Regions from separate parts of the Paenibacillus sp. UNC217MF genome, predicted to be linked through region 1. Evidence: riboswitches for the same ligand, from Rfam matches in the RefSeq annotation. Region 1 holds a riboswitch; each other region holds the start of a gene.

Region 1 (5,702 bases):
GCCTTGATTGTCTCTGTCTGATTGATATCCAAGGAAAAGCTCTTTACACTTTTATCAGCCTCAATTGCTTTCTGCAATACTTCATCGGCTGTCGGCATCGTATTGCCGCATGCCGTTATCCCTAGTAATGATAAGAATGCTAGTAGTATGGTTATCCGTTTTTTCAAAATAACAGCCCCCTAAAATAATCTGCTTTACCCATGTTAGCCAATTTATAAAGAAGGGAACAGTAAGTTAAAACCTATTACTTCAATAAAATAGAAGCATTTGGACATCATCGATACATCTAATGGATACAGCAAGACTGTCGACAGTCTTGTTCTTTAACAGAACACCTCAGTTTGTATTCTCTATTAATTTGGTATGATATGGACAAATAACAGTGCACAAGTATTGGATATATTGCGAAAAATTTTTGGTTCGCAATCGAATACGGCGCTATCGACGTTAGCTTCATCTATGACTTGTACTTTGCCACAATTCTTAACATAAAATGTTGCGAATTGTTGATAGATTTCCACCTTGGTTCTTCTATATATTTAACGTATACGGAGATGAAAAATATGATTGGTATGAATATTCGTGTGTTGCGTAAAAAGCATAAATTCAGTCAGGAACAATTAGCTGAGAAGGTAAACGTGTCACGACAGACCGTAGCAAAGTGGGAAAACGGGGAGGCCTTGCCCGATATTTTTAAATGCAAAATACTCGCTGAACTTTTCCAAGTAACCCTGGATCAATTATCCCGTGATATGAGTGAAGAAGCGGCGAATCAGCTCGTTCCCACGGGGAAGCAGTTCTTTGGTGTTGTGAAGGTAGGAGATCGGGGACAGATTGTCATTCCCAAACAGGCACGCGAAATGTATCAGATACAAGCTGGTGATAAGCTGATTGTCTTGGGGGAAGATGCGACAAAAGGGATTGCTCTCTTAAAAAGTAATCATTTCATGGAATTTGTAGAGATGATCCAAAAAGCGGAGCGAGAGGTAGATGAATCAGAATGAGCAAAATTGTATTTTTTTCGATACCCGCACATGGTCATACCAATCCAACCATTCCGGTGGTTGCCGAGTTAGTCAATAGAGGCCATCAAGTTTGGTACTATTCCTTTCTAGAATTTCAGGAAAAAATAAAAGGTGCTGGTGCTGCATTCATTGCTTGTGATGAGTTCTTGCCCCAGCTTTCACAAAAGGAATTGGATCGCAAGGTTGGCAAAGATTTTACAGCATTAATTGAGATGGTTGCCGATACGACCATTGCTTTGGATGAGAAGGTATGTCAGGAATTAAGGGAAATCCAGCCGGATTGTATTGTATCTGACTCTATATGCTTTTGGGGAAAATTATTTGCTAAAAAACTAGAAATTCCATATGTTTGTTCGACTACTACCTTTGCTTTTAATCAGTACACCGCGAAACTGATGAAGCGTGGTTTCATCGATGTATGGAGGATGATCGTGGGTTGGCCCCGAATGAACAGAAAAATTCAGTTGTTAAAGAATCATGGTTATGAGATAGGGAATGTTGTATCGATTGTTCAAAATAATAATGAAACAGACACCATTGTTTATACCTCGAAAGAATTCCAGCCGATGGCGGATACGTTTTCTGAGCGATATGCTTTTGTCGGACCATCCATCAGGCAGTCTCCGCCGATACAGATTAATAAAAAAGATAGAAAACTAATCTACATTTCACTTGGGACTATACTGAATCAAAATCAAGATTTTTACCAAAAAGTTATTCAGGCATTTGCAGATACGGACTATGATGTTGTGATGTCAGTTGGTGAAAAAACGGAGATTGCTTCTCTTGGCAACATACCAAGAAATTTCACAGTGAATAACGTCGTGGATCAAATATCGGTATTGCAAACAGCCGATGTATTTATTACCCATTGTGGCATGAATAGTGTGAATGAAAGCCTGTATTTTGGAGTTCCAATGGTTTTATTTCCGCAACATAGCGAACAAGGATTAGTGGCTGATCGGGTTGCTCAACTGGGTGCAGGTTTAAAGTTGAAAGGAAAGAAGCCAAAATATTTGGCAGCAGCGGTATCTGAGGTGTTGACGAATCGGACTTATCAGGAAAATGCGCAAAAACTGTCAGAAACTTTTCAGAATGCTGGTGGTGCAGTAGAAGCGGCAAATGTGATTTTAACTAAAATTCGAGCGAAGTCTTAGTGTACTTTCATGATCCTTTTTTTAAAATGGGGCAGCTTCATTGAAGAAGTGCATGACGAACATAAATCGTACTGGGTTGATAGACCTGGTACTTGATTGAATTTTGCGTACCTATAGGCACAGTTGTATACAAGCTGTTCATTTACATGTTACTATAGACATTTAATCTGTAACATTTGGATAATGGCAAACCCTAGCGAAAGCAGGGGACGCAAAGCCACGGGTCTAATGTATTTCACAATGCGATGACAGCCGGGTTGCCCTAATTGCGACATTACGTGCGTCTTTTTTTATTGCGCTGCCATTAGGGTGGCGCTTTTTTTGTGCTATTGTAAAGCGTCCCCGATGTTCATCTCATTTGATCGCAGAATGTAAAAGAATAGGAGATGTAATGATGCGGCCATGTTGTACAGCAACCAACAACGCAATGTACCAAGAACAGCATAAACACATTAAAGCAGGAAGAATGCGGCGTATGACGATTACAGCTAGCGCTGCGCTGTTAGCCGGGATGCTTATCTATCAGCCGACCCTTTATGCAGCGGATAAGCTGGTCGGTAGTATGATTACTGTCACGAAAACGAACAATGCTCTGCAGGCAGGGGCAGACCAACTGCAAGGCATCACCATAGGAATGAGCGAGGATCAACTATTCCAAAAAATCGGACTGCCGGTTCGCAAGGATCTAAGTGAATATGGCTTCGAGTGGTATATTTACAATCAGGATTATAAACATTACTTACAAGTTGGTGTTCAGGACCACAAGGTCGTTGCACTCTATACGAATGCGAATGATTCTTATGGAAGCATTGGATTCGGTTCAACCAAGCAGGAGGTAGAGGCAGCCTTCGGATCTTCCCTCAGTCAAATTAGGAAAGGCAATACGATTTACAATATGGACAACAGCGGACAATATAGCCTGTACAAGGTCGGCGGTATGTATGCAACCGTGTTCTATGATCTCCATCAAGGGAATACGGTGACGGCTGTCCAATTTATTGCCCAGGATGTGGAACTGGCGTTCAAGGGGTACTTTGGCACGCCTAGCAAGCGATTGCAGACAAGCTTTGAGCAACAAATCCTCGATTTGGCTAATGCTGTGCGTGTCCGCGAGGGCATGAAGCCATTGAAGTGGAATGAAAAGGCTGCGGGAACTGCTCGCAAGCATAGCGACGATATGGGGCTGAGAAGCTTCTTCGATCATAACAATCCGGACGGCAAATCCCCGTTCGATCGGCTGAAGGCGGACGGAATCGTATACCAAAAGGCAGGGGAAAACATTGCTGCTGGACAGTCGAGTGCCATCTTCGTTCACGAGAACTGGATGAACTCGAAAGGACATCGTTCGAATATTTTGGGAGACTTTTCTCATCTAGGGGTGGGTGTGTACTTCGGGGGGAATTCAAATGTATATTACACACAGAACTTCGTCACGCAGAATTCCGTCGACGATAAAAAGCCCGATCCCGATGTTGTATCTCCTAGCCTCAGCGAATCTAAGGTTCTGACAGGAGATCCATTCGATGTAAAGGTCGAATATTCTGTGTCGGAAGCAGTATATTCAGCTTCATTCAGTCTTACTTATGACAGCCGCTTGACTCTCTTAGATATAAAGCCAAGCGTTACGATGGCTACCTATCAAAAGTTGAACTATCCGGATGTCCCACTTATCACGACAAAGAACATAACCGATTTACCTAATGGCCAGAAGCAATTGGATTACTCCGTAAATCTCAACGGAGGCGCTTATGAAGGAGACGGCGACATAGCAACCATCGCTTTCTTGAGCGACCAAGAAGGGAAATATACCTTCAATCTTGTAAATGCGAATCTGTTCAACGCAAACAATGAACGGATCCGAATCGGTTACATTCACTCGTCTACTGTTGATGTCATCAAGCCGTCTGTTCCGAATCCGAATCCGAAGCCAGAGTTGCCTATTTCGTCTTCCTCATCTGAAGGCTCTAGAGGTTCTAGTAGTTCTACACCTTCGACTTCTGTGGGAACAATTCCAGCCGGTAAGACGATGAAGGCAGGATTACTGGCAGAGACGATGAAGGAGCATGCAGTGAATGCGGAGTTCAAGATAAATGCGAATACCGTGAAAAAACAGCTGCAGGACAAAAATACCAAGCAGGTTCAACCCGATATTAGCGATGTAAGCATGAAGGATTACAATGAAGTCTCCTTCACGCTGGACAAATCGGCCGCCAAACTGCTGCAGGAATCAGGCAAGGATTTGCTTCTGTCTACAGCCGAATTCGATATTACCATTCCGAATAAGTCTATTGTGGAACTCATCGGAACGAGTGGACTCGAGCTTGTGGTGTCTCTTGCAGAGCATAAGGACAAAGGTTTTAGCAAGCATCATGGCGAGACGACCTTTACGTCTCCGATGATCACGATCCGCGGGCCGCAAGAAGCAAAGAATATCCTGTTGGAAATCTCCTTGAAGCTGATGGAAGCTACAAAGGATATTCGTAAGGCAGGCGTGTACGCAGAAGCTCAAGGCCTAACAACAAATGCTTGGAGCTATAAACTGGCCGGAATGAAGGCAGCTGATAAGAAGCATATTTCCTTCCAGGTCACGGAGTTCGGCACCTACACGATTGCAGAGCATGCAAGATCCTTCAATGATCTTACTGCACATTGGGCAAAGGATGAAATTGAAGTCATTGCAGCTCACGGACTGTTGTGCGGCAAAGACAGCATACACACATTCAAGCCGAACGACGTTATTACCCAAGCGGAGTTCGCCACCTTGCTTGATCGCTTGACGAATAACGGAGAGACTTGGGAACAGCGGATTGCAGAGCCTGGGGCACGTAAACCGATTACTCGCGAAAAAATGGTCGTGATGCTTACGCGGGCATTGAAAATTGATCTGTCCCATTCAAGCACTTCGCTTGGATTTAAGGATGAAGCACTCATCTCACAGGATGCAAAGACAGCCGTTGTGTACGCAGTGAGCAAAGGACTTATCAAAGGAACCACCGATAACAAACTTGATCCGGCGGGAACGCTCACTCGAGCGCAGGCGGCACTCGTTTTGTATCGCGTGATACACGAGCAATAAGATATTCATCATGACACAAAAAGCAGAGATCCTAGATTATCACATAGGATCTCTGCTTTTTTTCCTTTTACGGGCTGTACCGCGTGATAACAGTAATGCCGTCGGAACTATATTTTCTCAGTCTATAACTTTATTTTCTTTCTTCATCGACAATCGAAATCGTATCCTATTGAGCGTTGTCGATAACATCCTTCGGCACTTTGATTTCGGCCACTTCGTTATGCTTCGTAATCGTGCTCGTCACCTTCATGCTGATCGAAATCTTCTGTCCGTTCTCTTCCCCTTCGAGCACAAGTGTAAAGCCGCTCTTCGTCGGGAAGTAGGTTTCCTTATTCACGCCATATGTCATGGTAAGCGTCTTAACATTCATCTTGCCAAGCGCTTCCGCAGCTTCTTCACCAGATGACTCGGACAACAGCGTCTTCGCCAACTCCTTGCCTTTAT
Region 2 (5,702 bases), on a different contig from region 1:
CGGCGCTTCGCCTCGTACCCACCAATTTGCTGTGTATTTCTCTCCTTTGTAGATAACCGTATCACCCTCATAGTAGATCTTGTTCGGATCATACGTATCCGCAAGCCCGTCGGTAACGGTAATATTCCTCTCTGCCAAGGCTTGCAGGCCTTGATTGTCTTCTACAGTGTACACCAGTTTGTAGGTTCCCGGAGTAGAGGAGTCAACCGTTCCTTCGATCGCGATGCGATCGGTCAGGTCGCCGTCCTCTTCATCCGCAGCGGTAACTCCTTCTTTCGGATCGAAGTGATCGCCCACGAGAATTGTTTTATCCGTAGCGCCATGAATCACTGGCTTGTGATTGATCTTTTCTGCCACAGTGATCGTACGTTCAGCAACTGCTTGCTGTCCTTGGCTGTTCTCTACGGTGTATACCAGCTTATAGGCTCCTGGGGTAGAGGAGTCAACCGCTCCTTCGATCACGATGCGATCGGTCAGGTCGCCATCCTGTTTGTCCGTAGCGGTAACTCCGTCTCTCGGATCAAATTGCTCGCCCACGAAGATCGTTTTATCTGCTGCACCATGAATCACAGGTTTTGAAATTACCGGCGGAATGCTTCCATTTCCGAATGTCTTAAAAATATCGGTAAATTGATATTGCGCCGTTACGCCGCTGTTGTTTTCCAACATCGCATCCCGGTTCATCGACCAGAAGGAGGTCATCGCCAGCCCTTTCTCGATCGCATGATCCACAACCAACTGCGACCACTCTGTCGTAAAGATCGGATGAAGGTTGCTTTCGAACCCGATAGATGGTGTCGTACCAATGATTCCGTAAGCCTCTTGATCGGTTAGATCGATGTTGGCGAATTGCTTGTAGTATTGCTTCACTTGATTTTTCGTTGAATCAACGGCTCTCAGCGAAGCGGAGCCATAGTTTTCGCCAGGCTGGAGCGTACCATTGCCGTAGTTCATCGTCATGATGTTCACGACGTGGACATCCACGCCAGCAGACAAGTAAGCTTCCAACACATCCAGTTGAACAGAAGTCAGACCGCTTGGCAGTACAGGGAGTGTTAATACGATATCTACGCCCGTTGCATCCTGCAGCTTCTTAATCGCCTTTGCGTTGGCGATATTCATGTCTTTGTTCTGAGCGCCGCCCTCAATGTCAAGGTCAAATCGGGTCAGTCCATAGCCTTGAACCAGCTCCATATACGTATTAAAGAGCGTATCGGTGTCTTGAGTAACTTCCCAGAATGCAGCTCCGTTCGCACCGCCTAGCGAGATCGCGACATCTCCGCCCAACTCGCGAATTTCCCGGATGGACTGCTTAATTCCTTGATATTGGGTGTCTTGCGGATTCTTTTCGCTTAGTAAGGAATGTCCTCCCCAGCCCCATTGCACTCTGCCGTCCGCTACTTGATGCCCAACGGGCTGAACAAAGCCGAGATTGAAGAATTTCACGCCGGTATCCTCGGAAATTCTGGCAAGGTTAGGAGCGCCGTTGTTGGAATAGCCCGGCTTGGTAACCCATGCAACCATATCGATGAATGGGGAATTGACTTGCTTCGGCCACTCGATTCCTTGGCCAACCCCAAAGTCATACCCCGGAGCTGTCGCTTCGATAACGGTAATGGTACGTTTTTTCTCGCCCGTTAATCCTTGCGAATCCGTAACGGAGTACACTAGCTCATACTTGCCGGCTGCATTCGTATCGACTTCTCCCGTCACGGCAATGTGGAATGTGAGATCTCCGTCTTCTGCGTCCGTAGCCGTTACGCCAGCCAACTTGTCAAAGCTGTCGCCGACTGTAAGCGTCAGATTCGCAATGCCATGCAATACAGGCGGTTGATTCTTGCTTGGAGCTTCGATAACGGTAATGGTACGTTTTTTCTCGACCGTTAGTCCTTGCGAGTCCGTAACGGAGTAAATCAGCTCATACTTGCCGGCTGCATTCGTATTGACTTCTCCCGTTACGTTAATACGTGATGTCAGATCTCCGTCTTCAGCGTCGGTAGCCGTTACACCGGCCAGCTTGTCAAAGTTGTCGCCGACTTTCAGCGTCAGGTCTGCTATGCCATGCAATACAGGCGGTTGATTCTTGCTTGGAGCTTCATCACCCAGAATGAGCTGTCTGTTCATCTCCGGGCTGTTATCCGATACCCGCTGAACCAGCTCCATGCTTGTAATCTTGGCATCTCCCTTCAGTTTGAATGTATAGGATCTGCCAGTTTCAATCGTTTTTGCATCATAGACCGATTTCAAATCGACGACCGTGTAACCGTTCTCATTGGTTACGGTACCTGCCAAATAATCGCCGGAAGTCAGCGGCCCATCGGCTTGGATGTAAAGCTTCGGCAGCTTAACCGTTTTTGCGCTTCTTTCCACGGCTCTCAACACAGAATTCGATTCGGTCAAGGACTCATTATTGAAAAGGGTGATTTCTACCCCTTTATTGTTGCCCCAAGCTTCTGTATACGGTTTCACATCTGCCGTAACGTCCAGCTTGGTATATTTAATTTCATGTGTTGTCAACGGCTGGCTTCCGAAGAGGCCTTCTTTCGTTGTCTTTGTTAATTTGTCACGCTTGGAAGGATTCGCAGTAGGTGCATCGTTGGAAGCCATCCAAGCAATGACGCCGCCCAGACCATTCTCAAGCACATATTTCGTTTTCTCTTGAATGGATCTTTCATTGTCATAGGTGTAGAATACGCCAGTTGTCCCATCATACAGATAGGGAGCTTTGGCTGCATCATCCCAATATTCCTTGAGATTCGGGTAAGTGGCCTTCAGCTTGTCGAGGTTGCGATAAGACCAAATCCCCGTTCGGCGTCCGGCGTCCCCAATGGTGAGCGCTGCTTCGCCAACGGCGCCGCGGGATGGAGACTGATCCGCGTCTTTGGCGGATAGTGCAGCTTCGCCGAATAGTCCCGGATGATTCGGATCGGTTCCTTGCGACACTTTATCCCAGCCGCGAGTATAGTACGCCGCCCCAATCACAATCTTGTTCGGCTCGGCACCTTGCTCAATCAAATATTTTACGCTTTCGTCGACCGACAGGTTGTTGCCCGTGAGCGGGTCGTTCGGATTCGTATACAAGCCAGTATGGTGGCCGCTTACTTCATCCCATGCGCCGCGCATGTCATAGTTCATAATGTTGGCGAAGTCTACAATGTTGAATAGTCTTGGCACATCAATGCCGATATCGATCTTGCTCTTCGGCGCCGGAAGCGCAACAGACAGTTCATATGCTTTCCCAAGCTGGGCTCCTTGCTTATTCAATGCGTTTTTGAGATCTTGCAGGAGCAAAATATAATTGTTTTTATCCTCCGGCGTGGCGTATTTCGTGCCTTCATCGTTCTTGTTATCGACCAGATCAGGCTGTCGAACTTCAGCCGGGAACTCCCAATCGACATCCACGAAGTCCATGTTCGTGTACTTGATGAATGTCATGACATTTTGGATCAGATTCGCCCGTTTGGAAGCATCGGCTGCAACGACAGCGAAGTCGCCTGATTTCGACCATCCGCCAAGAGAAATGCCGATCTTCAGATTCGGGTTTTCTGCGCGCAATTGCTGCAGGGCGATAAGGATGCCCGCATTGGCCGCTTGCCATTGTACGCCTTCCTGGCCGACAGGCGCTTCTACTGCCGCATCCTTATCCGTAAAGACAAGGTTGCCTTGGGCATCAAAATCGAGAAACGCATAGTTCAGGTGGGTTAATTGATCGGCCGGTATATCCTTAGGATAAAAGTTCCCTTGTCCTCCCCAAATCGACCAATCGCCATAGTACATAACATTCCTTATTTCCTTTGTCGCGTTTTTGACCACAGGTTCCTGTGCTGCGGAAACAGCCGACCCTGCATAAGCCGGTGCCAACGAAGACACGAACATCATGATGGTCACTACCGTCATTGCGAACAATCTCCGTGCACTCTGCTTTTTCCCAGTCTTCATCCGTTATTCACTTCCTATCAATAGATTTTATTAATAGGCAGCTAGGGTGGGGCATCTCGCCATGGATCATACAAAAACAACCATACGACTAATAGAGATGGGGGTCTATTAATCGGCAACTGGCTGGCATAGAATTTCTTCCTTAGCCCCTTTAGTTTTGCGTCACTAGATTTCCCTAGCTTTGCCTAGTAATACCTGCAAACATGCATACTCTTGCATAACGATACATGTTTACACCGTTAAATATACAGCAGTTTCACGTTTATTTAATGGGTCATACGGATTATTTGTGAATATATGAACATAGTTCGATATTATTATTCACTAGAAATATATCATGTTGAAATCCGGATGGAATAAGAGGATGTATGTTAATTCCATATGGTTTGATACTGGACATCAGCCTAGTAACTGCACCGATCCCTTGTTATTCCTTGTTATGCTTTTTTACATATTCCATATGTCCGACAAGGTTTGGGCAGTAGGTCTTAGGTAGGAGGGGAGATATATTGTAGTGTGGATGAACGAGCCAGAGTTCACACAATGATAACGGAATATAACTTTCCTTATCAGTAAAATTCATGCAACTATATAGTACTTGGACTGGATTAAAAAGGGCTGATCCTCCTTTTCTGGGCAATTATACCTCATCCAAAAGTTGAAGAATCAGGAACAAAACAGTGGTCTGACGATCATTTTTCGAAACGGAACCAGGATTGCTTTGACAGGTAATCCATTTTATTTTATAGTAAGTAACACACTAACTACTAAAGGAGATGCCATGGAAGAACTTTTTAAAGAGCTTCAGAAGTGGGGCTTTTCACAATATGAATGTAAAGCGTACATAGGGCTATTGAAAAATTCTCCTATAACCGGATATGAAATAAGCAAAAGGTCAGGTGTACCTCGTTCAACGATATATGAAGTACTGGCAAAATTAATGGATAAAGGTGCGGTGTATACAGTACCTACTGATCCTGTAACCTATGCGCCATTACCAGCAAAAGAATTAATCCGTCGATTGCGTAATGACTTTGACAATTCTATGGATTATCTTGAAAAGAATTTATCTGCGTTAGAAAGTGAACAAGAAGTAGATGTCATTCGACGCATCAGCAGTGATGAGCGCGTTGTGGCCGAAATGATTGACATAATCGATAAAGCTAAAAAAGAAATATGGTTGTCGATTTGGGAACCACAAGTCGCTTCGATAAAAGGTGCTATAGATGAGCGGATAAAGGATGATACCCACGTCTTTTCTATTCTTTTTGGAGCACCTGAGATTCAGCTTGGGGCAACGACTCATCACAACTACATGGCTCCAGAAGTAGCTGAGGAACGTATGAACGGCCGCTTAACGATTGTTGCACGGGATAATGAAGAAGTATTAATTGCAAATTTCGCGCAAAATACACCTGCATGGGCGGTAAAAACGGAAGACCCGGCACTTGTGTTAATCGCGATGGAATACATCAGGCATGACATTATGTTCTCAGAATTAGTGAAAGAAGTGGGCCCAGAGAAAGCAGAAGCGCTTTGGAAAAACGCTCCTAATCTATTTCATGTTGTTACTGGAAAACGGTTCAAATAAATTGAACCGTATTTTCTTTCACTTTTTCGTAGTAGTTAGTAAGTTAGCTTCTAATACTTGAAAATAAAGAGGGAATGAAATGAGTCTGTCGAACGTCCAAATGAATTCGTCTCCGAGAGCTGAAGATAGCTTTATCCAAGGAGTAAAAGATTGTGTCCCCACGCTGCTGGGT
Region 3 (5,702 bases), on a different contig from region 1:
ACTTGCCGCAAGACAGCATTCAAGTAACCTCCAAGATACAAACCGATTCAACCACACCAAAAAAACAGGAGCCTAAATCCATTGACGGTCTCCTTGTATATGGGGCAATATCGATCGACAAAATCGATCTGCGGGAACCTATGGTAGAAGAAGCCACACCTGCCTCTCTCAAGGTTGGAAGTGGAATCGTTGTCCCCGGCCGAATGCCGGGCGAGATCGGCAACTTTGTATTGGCGAGCCATCGTAGTCTGACATTCGGCAGACACTTCAATAGACTCAATGAGTTAAAACAAGGCGATAAAGTTCAATTAGAAACGTCGGATCAGACCTACACGTATACCGTGCAATCGAAATCCGTCGTGACCCCAGAAGATCTGTCCGTTCTCGATCAGAATCCAACGGATCGGGAGCTGACACTCATCACCTGTGATCCAATCGACACAGCCACACACCGGCTTATTGTGAAGGCTGTCATGGAGAAGACCCCATAACGCCGCATCAATCAAAGACGCCTCCAACACCACTGTTTCTGTGGGATTGAAGGCGTCTTTTTAACACGGCCTGCTAGCTTCGTGGCGTATAGAAGTTTTCCGTGTAGTAGACTTTCGATTTACCTCCGAAAAATACGCCTACACCCATTCGCGAATAATCTCCTAATATGTTGGCACGATGCCCTTCCGAGTTCATCCAGTTCTCATGAACGAAGATGGCACTCGTCTGGCCAGCGGCAATATTCTCTCCTGCGGACTTATATATGATTCCGTCTGCCTTTATTCGATCGAACGGCGACTTACCATCCGGATTATTATGATCGAAGAAGCTTCTTTCTCCCATATCACCGCTATGCTTGCGTGCTGTTCCTGCGATCTTATCGTTCCATTGCAGCGGCTTCTTGCCATTGCGTACGCGAACTGCGTTCGCTAGATCGAATATTTGCTGCTCGAAGCTTGTCCGCAATTGCTCGCTAGGCGTACCGAAGTAACCCTTGAACGACAACTCCACAGCTTCAGCAATGAATTGGACAGCTGTTACCGTGCCGCGCTGACTCACATCATAGAACACCGTCGCATAAACGTCGCCTACCTTGTGCATACTGTATGTTCCGCCGTTATCCTTGTAGTTATAGATGGTATTGCCTTTCTTAATTCGGCTGATGGAAGACCCGTAGGCTGCTGTAACTTCCTGCTTCGTCGAACCAAATCCAATGCTGCCATAATCAGCCTTAGCATTCGAGTATAGAGCTACAACTTTCTTGTTGAGCACACCGACCTGCACATACTGCTTATAATCCTTGTTATAGATGTACCACTCGAACCCGTACTCGCTTACGTCTTTGCGTGCTGGTTGTCCCAGTCGCTCGAAGAGCTGCTTCTCACTCATACCGAGCGAAATGCCCTGAACCTTGACTCCTGCCGCCTGTGGCACATTCAACAATTCTGATGCAGCAGTCCCGCTTCCGCTAGTTTCATCCGCTGCATAGAGAGTTGGCTGTGGCATGAACATGCCGAACAGCAATGCAGCACTAAGCCCTATTGCAATTCTTCGCTTGCTGCCTACCAATGATTGTTTTTCTTCTACTTGCCAGTTTGCGTTGTTGTCAGTCGTTTCCGTACAACGTGTCCGCATCCTTACCATCTCCCATTCTTTGACGTTATCCGCTCGAATGAGATGAACACCAGGGGCGCTTCTTGTATATACAAAAAAGCGCCACCCTAATGGCGGCGCACTTAAATAGACGCTCGTATTGTCGCAATTAGGGCAACCCGGCTGTCATCGCATTGTGTAAATGCATTAGACCCGTGGCTTTGCGTCCCCTGCTTTCGCGAGGGTTTGCCATTATCCAAATGTAACAGTTATATGTCTATGGTAACATGCAACAGAACTGCTTGTACACTCCTGAACGATTGTAATCTTCTGTATGTGGACAGAATAGTAGGCTAACCGCCAAGGAACTCTCCTTGGCGGTTCATATATCAACGCCTTACAAATAATCGTTTCCGAGCTATCCACATGAGTGCTGCGGCAGTAATGAGAATCATACCGACGATTGGCGATACAGGCGCTTCTTCACCAGTTTGCGGCAGCTTACCCCCCGCTTAGCATTCGGCTTCTTCGAATCCGTCTTGCCTCCTAGATCTGCATCATCAGGATTTCCTTCATCATCCTTGTCACCGTCTGGATTGCCCATGCCATGCTTCCACCCGGTTCCGTCGTATTTCCTGTATCGGGATCTGTCGTCTCACCAGGTACCGTAGGCTGATCAGGGTCAGTCGTCGTTAGGCGAGAGTCTACTTACACAATAATCCATGATTCTGAACAAAAACTGAAACATACGTGGTTCACTCTTTAAACGAATTTTAAACGAACGATCGACCTCTCCTTAATCTTCACCCTTTACGCTCAATAGACAGAGGCAAGTACGCTCTGAAGAACGGGAGGAATAGGAACGTTATGCGGCTCTATGAAATATTGCTAGCTTTCTCTTGCTTTGCATTATTGATAAGTACTCTATTTACACGCAAACTGCCCCGGCTAACCGGCATCGTAGCCAGTACAATCAGCATGTCCATTCTCACGCTGCACTTGTGGCAAGAGGGTTATCGATGGCAGATGTTCGGCGTGTACAGCCTAACTATCGTAGTAACGGGGAGTCTATGTTGGAAAAGTATACGGTCATCTAGCACGTTCAATCTGTGGAAATCTGTGCGCTATACTTTATTTGGCCTATCCTGCGTCGTAATCACATTGAACGTCTTGTTGTCGTCATACTTGCCTGTTTTTCAGCTGCCGAAACTGGAGGGACCCTATCAAGTAGGCACATTTACGATGTCGCTAACGGATGAAGGTCGAGAGGAGATCTATACAGAGAATGGTGGAGATAAACGTAAAATCCTTGTGCAATTCTGGTACCCCGCACAAGTAGATAATGTGCAGAAGACCGTACCTGTCTTTCCTGAGGATCCAAAGATGCTCACTGCCTATAAAAAGGGATTATCATCATTTATCAGGCTCCCTGAACCGATATTCGATTATTGGAAGTACATCCGCAGCAATGCCTATGAAGAAGCAGCAGTACAGCCTACTTCCGTTCCCTATCCATTAATAATCATCAATCATGGAATGGGGACAACCCGACTGCTTCATGTGTCTCAAGCCGAGCAGCTGGCCAGCCACGGTTATATTGTCGCTTCCATCGACCATCCGTACAGCACAGTAGCTACAGCGTTTCCAGATGGCATAAATACAGACTATCGAACTACTTTCAACATGGATAATTTCTATACGGTAGGCAAATCCATCGGAACGGTATGGACGGAAGATGTGAATTTCGTCATTCGCCAGTTGGATGGCTTGAATGCTGGTCACATGCCAAGCCCACTTACGGGCGCCATCGACATGGACAAGATTGGTGTCATGGGCCACTCCTTCGGGGGTGCGACCGCATTTAACGTCTTGAACACGAACCCCCGCGTCAAAGCGGCGGTTAATATGGATGGCTCTCTCTATGAATTAGACATCAATAGACTAGCCGACAAGCCCGCCCTGTTCCTGAAGGCTGATAAGTTCACCGAGATGAAGGAGCAGCAGCGTAAGGGGCTTATTACAGATACGAAGATGAGCAGCATCATTGCACAAGAACTTGCCATAATGGAGAAAGTAAAGCAGCACGGTGGAAGCATCATTCAATTGGAAGGTGCGAAGCATTATAATTTCACCGACCTGCAGCTCTATTCGAATCTCCTGCAATACGCCGGTATTACAGGAACAATCGACGGGTACAGAGGGTCATCTGTCGTCAATCACTATGTTCTGGATTTCTTCAATAAGAACCTGAAGGGTACTGGCGGAGCGCTGATGAACAGCACCAGCAGTGAATATCCCGAAGTTACTTTTCGTTGACACACAATAGTAATGCTACTAGGCCGGGAAAGGCAGTCTTCCTTCCCTTCCCGGCCCCAGTCTAATGAAGATAAAAAATCAATTACAGGGTAAGGAATCGATTTAATCATAAGTAATATACCGACGGTTGGTATCTATTTGTGCAAAAAAAAGTTGTTCTACCCCTTACTTGAAATTCGGCGGACATTCCATCCATTGATACCTGCAACCACAATTCCGGAGCCGAGCAAGCTTAATCCCCATCCTGTCTGACCAAGCCCAAGTAGGACTCCTCCTACAGTCAGCAGCAGCAGTCCGATACCACCACTTATTATAGCACCTCTGTATGCCGCCTTCCGAGATGGATGTGCAGCTTGATAAGCCTGATTCATTGCTCTCTTGTAGGTGCTGTCAGACAGCCTCTTCGTAGATTCAAGCAGCCTCTTATTTCTCATATTCATGCGCTCCCCCTCTCCAAGTTCTTCCTCATCTTCATCACAGGTCCCTCTCATTCTCACTTTGCAATTCCTAAGTTAATGACTGCACTTGCTAAAGCACATACGCCAAACAGAACCGCCCAGCCTGCCCAAGTGCTTGTATCGCCACGCCGCTTGCTCAGCACGAGTCCGATGGTTCCCGCTATTAGAACCACACTCGCGATGACAGATCCAACGATAAATCCTACATGCATTTGCATTGTCATCTCCTCCTTCACTCTACATTCAGGAAAGCCCCCATGTTCTTGTATTGCTCCATCACTTTCTGAATCAAGCTGTCGCTGACAACATCCACGCCTAATTGCTTCATCATTAGCTGCAGAAATCGGAGACGTCGAACGGTTCCCTCGATGTCTCGCATAAACAGTACCGGGTTCATCCATACGTTCAACAGCAGCAAGAACACTTCTGCGCATTCATCGGGATATTCCGTCCTAATCGATCCATCTTCCATCCCTTGCTTCATAATAGAAGCAAGCTGCGTCGCATCCTGCAGAACGCAATCCTTGATCCCATTCACGACAAACTGTGGATTATGGATCTGTGAGCATAGGAGAGCATCAAGAGAGTGCGCATCGTGATCGACTGCAAGAGCTTCCAATAGGGAAATGAGCTTCTCGCGGGCATTCGCTGCTTGAGTACTCTGTATTAAGGTCTGGAACATGTCTGCTGTACGATCTGAGCGCTGGTTCATAACCGCCTCCAAAATCTCTTCCTTGGACATAAAGTGATGATAGATCGCTCCCTTGGACATTCCTACTTCATTAATAATGTCTTGAATACTCGTTTTGTCATAACCCTTTTCCATGAAGAGTTTTGCTGATACCGCCATAATCTGCTCCAGCGTCTGTTCTGGATATTTGTTTCTTGCCATACTGTTTCCTCCTCCATTTTAATACCGACCGTTGGTATCTATAATGATGATGTCACAATCAAACTCTTTCGTCAATAACGTAAGACGCTTCGCTATTCGATTGAACTTTTTTGCCTCCCACATTGGTGTGAACGCACATAAAAAAGGCAGACGCCCCTATTCCCACACAATTCAGTGGTTTTGGAGCGTCTTCGCCCTTCTTAAGGGACTGACTCATATGGTTGCTGCCCTTACAGAGTGGTTACTTATGGAATTGCATACACCGTACACAACTTATTCAATGATATAAAAAAGTGCTGTCCAAGCTACGATTTTAATGGAATCACATTTTTATCGATCTGTGCTTTAGAGGATTCCCCAATGAGTCCTAATCTCCACAATGCTGTCCCTTTCAACTGATGGCGCTTCGCAAGCCCAATTACACTGCTAATCGTCTTCTCGTTCTCGCTCCA

Evidence for each region. A riboswitch is a leader RNA that binds a small molecule or an ion and turns the genes downstream of it on or off. The one in region 1 is predicted to bind cyclic di-GMP.
Region 2: linked by a shared signal. The riboswitch ahead of BP95_RS34215 (glycosyl hydrolase family 18 protein) and the one ahead of BP95_RS32340 (CAP-associated domain-containing protein) in region 1 are both predicted to bind cyclic di-GMP.
Region 3: linked by a shared signal. The riboswitch ahead of BP95_RS0124875 (CAP domain-containing protein) and the one ahead of BP95_RS32340 (CAP-associated domain-containing protein) in region 1 are both predicted to bind cyclic di-GMP.

Annotation. Positions count from the first base shown of each region.
Region 1 is NZ_JMLT01000013.1:143,772-149,473, reverse strand. Features, by position in the region: gene BP95_RS0109235 (DUF6612 family protein) at 1-167, opposite strand, end outside; gene BP95_RS0109230 (helix-turn-helix domain-containing protein) at 564-1,004, shown strand; gene BP95_RS0109225 (macrolide family glycosyltransferase) at 1,001-2,182, shown strand; cyclic di-GMP riboswitch class I at 2,358-2,447, shown strand; gene BP95_RS32340 (CAP-associated domain-containing protein) at 2,658-5,258, shown strand; gene BP95_RS0109215 (DUF6612 family protein) at 5,425-5,702, opposite strand, start outside.
Region 2 is NZ_JMLT01000016.1:59,448-65,149, reverse strand. Features, by position in the region: gene BP95_RS34215 (glycosyl hydrolase family 18 protein) at 1-3,939, opposite strand, end outside; cyclic di-GMP riboswitch class I at 4,051-4,135, opposite strand; gene BP95_RS0110005 (TrmB family transcriptional regulator) at 4,721-5,530, shown strand; gene BP95_RS0110000 (AzlC family ABC transporter permease) at 5,610-5,702, shown strand, end outside.
Region 3 is NZ_KK366029.1:116,810-122,511, reverse strand. Features, by position in the region: gene BP95_RS0124880 (class D sortase) at 1-491, shown strand, start outside; gene BP95_RS0124875 (CAP domain-containing protein) at 565-1,626, opposite strand; cyclic di-GMP riboswitch class I at 1,755-1,845, opposite strand; gene BP95_RS34665 (hypothetical protein) at 1,974-2,048, opposite strand; gene BP95_RS33345 (hypothetical protein) at 2,036-2,188, opposite strand; gene BP95_RS0124865 (alpha/beta hydrolase family protein) at 2,452-3,900, shown strand; gene BP95_RS0124860 (hypothetical protein) at 4,059-4,340, opposite strand; gene BP95_RS31340 (hypothetical protein) at 4,394-4,576, opposite strand; gene BP95_RS0124850 (TetR/AcrR family transcriptional regulator) at 4,591-5,250, opposite strand; gene BP95_RS0124845 (stalk domain-containing protein) at 5,556-5,702, opposite strand, start outside.